One region of the Nocardiopsis lambiniae genome, then DNA from elsewhere that is predicted to be linked to it. Evidence: riboswitches for the same ligand, from Rfam matches in the RefSeq annotation. Region 1 holds a riboswitch; the other holds the start of a gene.

Region 1 (3,463 bases):
GAGAACGGCGACGGGCTCGTCGAGATCGACGAGCCCGGAGGTGGCGAGGCGGTTCAGGGAGGACGGGGAGCAGGAGCCGTCGCCGGTCAGGACCGCGTCGGAGGCGACCATCCCGGCGACACCGGGCGGGGAGACGTGGACGACGCGCGCGTCGGGGCGGGCGGCACGGACCAGGTCGGCGGTGCCGGGCACGGGGGAGCCCCAGTCGACGAACTGGGCGACGCCCCCGTCGGCGCACAGGTAGGCGATCATCCGGGTGAGGAAGGCGCCGTGTCGGCGGTCCGCCTCGTCGGGCCCGGGTGGTGTCGCGGGGTGCGAGGGGAGGCCGCGCAGGTCCACGACGCGTGAACGGCGCCCGAGGTGGCGCATCGGCTCTCGACGCGCACCCGTGAGCGGTCCCGCCTCGCTGCCTCGGACGTCCGTCACGATCACGCTCCCCCAGCCGGTCCGCTCGTGGGAGGCAGGCGTGTCGCCGGACGGACCGGTCGGGTCCACGGCATTCGCGCCATGCCATTCAGGGCCTGATGCTACCTCTTGGGAAAGTGATTCCCCACACACCCTCTAGTGTTATGTGCCCTATTTAGTTATTTGTCGTGTCTTGTGACTCCACAATTTCCGGGACTCAGGGCCTGAAACGCGCATCGGGGACGTCGTGGACGACGCCCCCGAAAGGCCCTCCCGGAACGGCGCGAGGGCCACCCCACCGCGGGGGCCCTGCGGGGTGAGGGTCAGTGGATCGCGCGCGGGTCCGGGATCGGCACCAGACGCCCGTCGGCATCGGCGTACTCCCGGCACGGACCGTGGGCGACCAGATCGGCGACGGCGCCGACCAGTCGGTCCACGTGCTCCCAGGTGGTACCGATGCCCAGACTGGCCCGCACCGCCTGCCCGTGGCCCTCCGGCAGCAGGTGCCGGGTGAGCGGGTGGGCGCAGAACAGACCGTCGCGGACCCCGATCCCGTACTCGGCCGACAGCGCCGCCGCCAGCAGGTCGGCGGGCAGCCCGTCCACGACGAACGAGACGATGCCCACCCGCGGGTGCTCATCGCCCCACAGGGACAGCTCGTGCACGCCGTCGATCTCGGCCAGTCCGGCGCGCAACCGCTCCACCAGCGCGGACTCGCGGATGTGCAACGACTCCTGCACCTTCGGGGTGAGGGTGTCGCAGGCCGCCGCCAGGGCGACCGCGCCCAGCACGTTGGGGCTGCCCGCCTCGTGGCGGGCGGGCAGGTCGTTCCACACCACGTCGTGGTCGGTGACCGACCGCGTGGCGCCGCCGCCGGACAGGTAGGGGACCGCCTCGCGCAGCCAGTCGGCGCGGCCGGCCAGCACGCCCGAACCGAACGGCGCGTACAGCTTGTGCGCGGACAGGGCGACGTAGTCGGCCCCGGTGCGCTCCAGGTGGAAGGGCAGGTGCGGCACGTACTGGGCGGCGTCCACCACCACGCGGGCGCCCTCGGCGTGCGCCGCCGCCACCAGTTCCTCGACCGGCCAGATCTCACCGGTGACGTTGGAGGCCGCCGTGACGCACAGCAGGCGGGGCCCCTGCGGCGCGGTCGCCAGGGCGGCCCGCGCGGCGTCCACCGCCGCCTCGGGGGACCCCGGCAGGGGCAGCCGGATGACCGCTCCGGCCTGGGAGGCCGGGTGCTCCCACGGCAGCAGGCTCGCGTGGTGCTCGGACTCGAACACCACCACCGTGCACCCCTGCGGCACCGATCGGGCCAGCAGGTTGAGGGCGTCGGTGGTGCCGCGCACGAACACCACCGCGTCGGCCGGTTCCGTGCGCACCCCCAGGAAACGGGCGACGGAGCGGCGGGCCCGTTCGTAGGCGTCGGTGCTGACCTGGGAGTGGTGGCCGGCGCCTCGGTGCACGCTGGCGTAGTAGGGCAGGGCCGCCGACAGGGCGTCGGCCACCGGGGTCAGGCACGGGGCGCTGGCCGCGTAGTCCAGGTTGGCGTACTCGACGTGTTCACCCGTGACCAGGGGCACGCCCTCCTCGGCCGCGACGATCGCGCAGCGGTCCAGGTCGACCGGCTCGGGACGGGGCCGGCGGACGGAACGGGCGGAGCCGATGGGAGTGACGACGGTCATGGCACACCTCTTCTGTGGGTCGTGGGACCCACGGGGGTGCCGATCAGGCAGCGCCACAAGGGTCCGCGCTTGCTCCGACACGGTCGTGTCGGGACCTGGTCCTCACCCGGGGCACCCCACCGCGGAAGGAGGGTTGCCGACCAGCGAGCCGGGGCTTGACGCTGGTACTCGTGACCTGCGACGCAGATTAACACAACGCTCCCGGCGCGCGACAGGCGCGGACCCGTGTGGCCCGGGACACGCTCACACGGCCCCCCGCTCGACAGGCGTGGAACGGAACCGCCATACTCGTACCCACCTGCCCTCACGTCGCGGGTGTCCGGTTCCCCCCGGACGCCTACCAGGCGCGAGACTCCAGTGCGTTGGAGTTCCCGCATGCCCGCGAACGAGAGGTGACGTACGTGCACGACCGTATGCAGCAGGTCTTCCGTAATCCCAGGGTCGTCCTGATCTCCGGTTACGCCCGTCTGCCCGATTCCGTGGCGAGTCATTCCCAGTACCAGCGGCTCGGTGTCGTCCTGGCGGTGGACACCGCCGACGGCCGGATCGTGGCCGCCGACACCACGCTGCTCACCGACCTGGCCAAGGACTTCTTCCGTGCCCTGGTCGAGGGGGCCTCGGTGACCGAGGACATCGCCGAACTGGTGAGCCGGGTGCAGACCCGGTACGCGGGACAATCGGGCGCCGCGCTCACGACCGCGCTGCGCCGCTGCCTGGAGAGCTACTACCAGCTCAAGGACGATCACCAGCTGCCGAGCGGCGAGGAGTGATCCCGTGACCGAACCCCTGCCCCTGACCGGCGTGCGCGTCGCCGACCTGTCCCGGGTGCTGGCGGGCCCCTACGCCACCATGCTCCTGGCCGACATGGGGGCGGAGGTGATCAAGGTGGAGCAGCCCGGACGCGGGGACGACACCCGCGCCTGGGGGCCTCCGTGGGCGGGCGGTGAGGCCGCCTACTACCTGTCGGTGAACCGCAACAAGCGGAGCCTGGCCGTCGACCTGAAGGACCCCGACGGGCTGGCGGCCGTACAGGAGCTGTGCGCGGGCGCCGACGTGGTCGTCCAGAACTTCCGGCCCGGGGTCATCGACCGCCTCGGTCTGGGCCACGCCGCCGTGAGCGTCCGCAACCCGGCGGTCGTGTACTGCTCGGTGAGCGGGTTCGGGCCCGAACACGAACCGGCGACGCGGCCCGGGTTCGACATCGTGGTGCAGGCCGAGAGCGGGCTGATGGGCGCCACCGGTCCGGCCGAGGGGCCGGCGAGCAAGGTGGGCGTGGCCATCACCGACGTGCTCACCGGGCTCAACGCGGCGGTGGGGATCCTGGGGGCCCTGTTCCGGGCCCGGGCCACCGGCCGGGGCGAGGAGATCACCGT
Region 2 (3,463 bases), on a different contig from region 1:
ACGCCGCGAACAGCAGGACGACGACCAGCCCCACCCCGGCGTTGGCCCACTGGGCCGCGGCCACCTCACCGGGACCGTGGGCGGCGTACGACGCGGCCCCCACCTCCGGGCCACCGGTCACACCCGGCCGACCCGCGAGGGCGTACTCCACCTTGGAGACGACGTAGAGCAGGGACCACGAGGCGGCGGCCACCGCCCAGGGGGTCGCGCGGGAACGGGGGTCGGCGGCGGCGCGGGCGGGTCGGGGGCTCATGCGTTCCAGCCTTCCCCACGACCCGACCGTCCACCTCCCCCGCGCGGGGGAGACCGACCTCCCGTCGGGGCCTCAGCCGAGGGAGCGCAACTGGTCCTGGAACCACCGGCGCGGCGGCAGCGCCATCGCGGCCTCGGCCAGCCGCTCGCGTCGCCTCCGTCGCTCCTCGGGGGGCATCGACAGCGCCCGGTGCAGGGCCCGCGCCGTCTCCACGGTGTCGTAGGGGTTGACCGTCAGGGCGTCCTCGCCCAGCTCGTCGGCGGCGCCCGCCTCCCGCGACAGCACCAGCACGGAGTCCCGCTCCGACAGCACCGGGCCCTCCTTGGCGACCAGGTTCATCCCGTCCCGGATCGGGTTGACCAGCAGCACGTCCGCCAACTGGAACGACGCGAGCGAACGCGGGTAGTCGTCGTTGACCTCCAGGACCAGCGGCGTCCAGTCGGCGGTCGCGAACTCCGCGTTGATCTCCTTGGCCACCCGCAGCACCGAGTCGGTGTACTCGCGGTATTCGGGGACGTCGCCCCGGCTGGGGTAGGCGAACGCCAGATGGGTCACCCGGCCGTGCCACTCCGGGTGGGAGCGCAGCAGCTCCCGGTACGCCTCCAGGCCCCGCACGATGTTCTTGGAGAGTTCGGTCCGGTCGACCCGCACGATCAGCTTCCGGTCGCCGACCAACTCCTCCAGCATCTCCCGGCGCACCCCGACCAGCGGTTCGGCGGCGCTCTCGCGCAACCCCGCCTCGTCGGCGCCCAGCGCGTGCACGCCCACCCGGATGATCCGGCCGCCGTACTCCACGGTCCCGCTCGCGAGGTCCACGTCCGCGCGCAGGATCTCCGCGCAGCAGCGCAGGAAGGCGTTGGCCCAGCGCGGGCTGAGGAACCCCAGCCGGTCGGCGCCGAGCATGCCCGTCAACAGATCCCGGGCGATGTCGTCGGGCAGCATCCGGAAGTACTCCGGCGGCGCCCACGGGGTGTGCGAGAAGTGCGCGATGCGCAGGTCCGGGCGGCGGGCCCGCAGGACGCGCGGCACGAGGGCCAGGTGGTAGTCCTGCACGGCCACGCGGGCGTTGTCGGCGGCACCGGCCACCAGCGCCTCGGCGAAGGCGTTGTTGTAGGCGGTGTAGTCCTCCCACGACCGTCGGAACCCGGAGCCGAACGAGGGCTTGTTCGGGGTGTCGTACAGCATGTGCTGCACGAACCACAGGGTCGAGTTGGCGATCTCGGTGTAGGCGCCCTTGAGCGTCTCCTCCGGGATGTCCAACATGTGGACCCGCATGCCCTCCAGGTCGTACCGCAGGTCCAGCCGTGCCTCGGGGGACTCGGCGGCGGCCCGCCGGTCGGCGTCCGACAGGGCGGCGCACACCCAGACGCCGTCGACCTCGGTGGCCACCGAGATCATGCCGGAGACGAGTCCACCGCCACCGCGGCGGTGCTCCAGGGAGCCCTCGTCGGTGATCGAGAAGGACACGGGTCCTCGGTTGGAGGCGATGAGGATCTGCGCCTTGTCCACGTGGTCGTCCTCTCGGAATGCGCGAAACGGTCTCGGTGCCGAAGGATACGGAAACGGCCCCCGGGGCCCGCGATCCGCCCGGTATGGGGAACGGACGGTGAACGGAGGAGGACGCACCCTAGGTCTCGCCTGTCGACGCGCGCCCCAAACCCCCACCAGGTCATCGGAGTGCGACGTCACGCGTACGAAACAGAGCACGTGCACCGCCCCGGCCCGGATCAGTGCCGTCTCACCATGTGAGTCGGTTCGTGTTACCCGGATCACGCACGATGGAAAACCGGTCAACACGTCCGTTACAGTGACCGTGCCGGGTCCGGAAGGGGCCGGCGGAGAACACCACAACTTCATATTGCTCATCCAGAGGGGTGGAGGGACCGGCCCTGCGAAGCCCCGGCAACCATCTCGGCGTACATCGACACTCGCGGATCTCGCGGGGCGGCCGGGACAGGTGCCAACTCCGGCCTGGGGACAAAGTGTCCGCCAGGGAAGATGAGGGGAGACGCCTCGCCATGGCGATGACCGCCACCGCACCCACCTCCGTCCGCGCCTTCGGCCCCGGTACCGCGCTGTCCTGTCGCGAATGCGGCGAGCGCTACGACCTCGCCCCCCGGTTCGCCTGCGAATTCTGTTTCGGCCCCCTAGAGGTGGCCTACGACTTCGGCACCGTCACCCGCGCCGACATCGAGAGCGGCCCCAACAACATCTGGCGCTACCGGCACCTCCTGCCCGTCCCGGCGAACGTGGCCGAGCTGCCCAACATGAACCCCGGGCTGACCCCCCTGGTCAAGGCCGACCGCCTCGCCGCCGAACTGGGCCTGGACTCCCTGTACGTCAAGGACGACTCCGGTAACCCCACCCACTCCTTCAAGGACCGTGTGGTCGCCATCGCGGTCGAGGCCGCCCGCACCTTCGGGTTCACCACGCTGTCCTGCTCCTCCACCGGCAACCTGGCCGGCGCCGTCGGCGCTGCCGCCGCCCGGGCCGGGTTCGAGTCCTGCGTGTTCATCCCCGCCGGTCTGGAGGACGCCAAGGTGGTCATGGCCGCCGTCTACGGCGGCAAGGTCGTGGCCATCGACGGCAACTACGACGACGTCAACCGGTTCTGCTCCGAGCTCATCGGTGACGAGGCGGGCGAGGGCTGGGGTTTCGTCAACGTCAACCTGCGCCCCTACTACGGCGAGGGCTCCAAGACGCTGGCCTACGAGATCGCCGAACAGCTCGGGTGGCGCCTGCCCGAGCAGATCGTCGTCCCCATCGCCTCCGGCTCGCAGCTCACCAAGATCGACAAGGGCTTCCAGGAGCTGATCAGGCTGGGCCTGGTGGAGGACCGGCCCTACCGGATCTTCGGCGCGCAGGCCACCGGATGCTCCCCGGTCGCGCGGGCCTGGGAGAAGGGTCTGGACGTCATCCAGCCCGTCAAGCCGGACACCATCGCCAAGTCGCTGGCCATCGGCAACCCGGCGGACGGGCCGTACGTGCTCGACATCGCCCACCGCACCGGCGGTTCGGTGGAACACGTGGACGACGCCGAGATCGTCGAGGCGATCGCGCTGCTCGCCCGTACCGAGGGCATCTTCGCCGAGACCGCCGGCGGTGTCACCACCGGTGTGCTCCGCAAGCTGGTCCGCGAGGGGCGGCTCGACCCGAAGGCCGAGACGGTCGTCCTCAACACCGGCGACGGTCTCAAGACCCTCAACGCCG

The links. A riboswitch is a leader RNA that binds a small molecule or an ion and turns the genes downstream of it on or off. The one in region 1 is predicted to bind S-adenosylmethionine.
Region 2: it holds a riboswitch for S-adenosylmethionine, as region 1 does, so the genes downstream of both, thrC (threonine synthase) here and RM479_RS02570 (aminotransferase class V-fold PLP-dependent enzyme) in region 1, are expected to answer to the same signal.

Annotation. Positions count from the first base shown of each region.
Region 1 is NZ_JAVREP010000001.1:570,785-574,247, forward strand. It holds gene RM479_RS02565 (SAM-dependent methyltransferase) at 1-426, opposite strand, end outside; gene RM479_RS02570 (aminotransferase class V-fold PLP-dependent enzyme) at 729-2,090, opposite strand; SAM riboswitch class IV at 2,151-2,266, opposite strand; gene RM479_RS02575 (DUF3870 domain-containing protein) at 2,504-2,860, shown strand; gene RM479_RS02580 (CaiB/BaiF CoA transferase family protein) at 2,865-3,463, shown strand, end outside.
Region 2 is NZ_JAVREP010000006.1:22,915-26,377, forward strand. It holds gene RM479_RS10870 (hypothetical protein) at 1-253, opposite strand, end outside; gene RM479_RS10875 (alpha,alpha-trehalose-phosphate synthase (UDP-forming)) at 326-1,762, opposite strand; SAM riboswitch class I at 2,113-2,258, shown strand; gene thrC (threonine synthase) at 2,272-3,463, shown strand, end outside.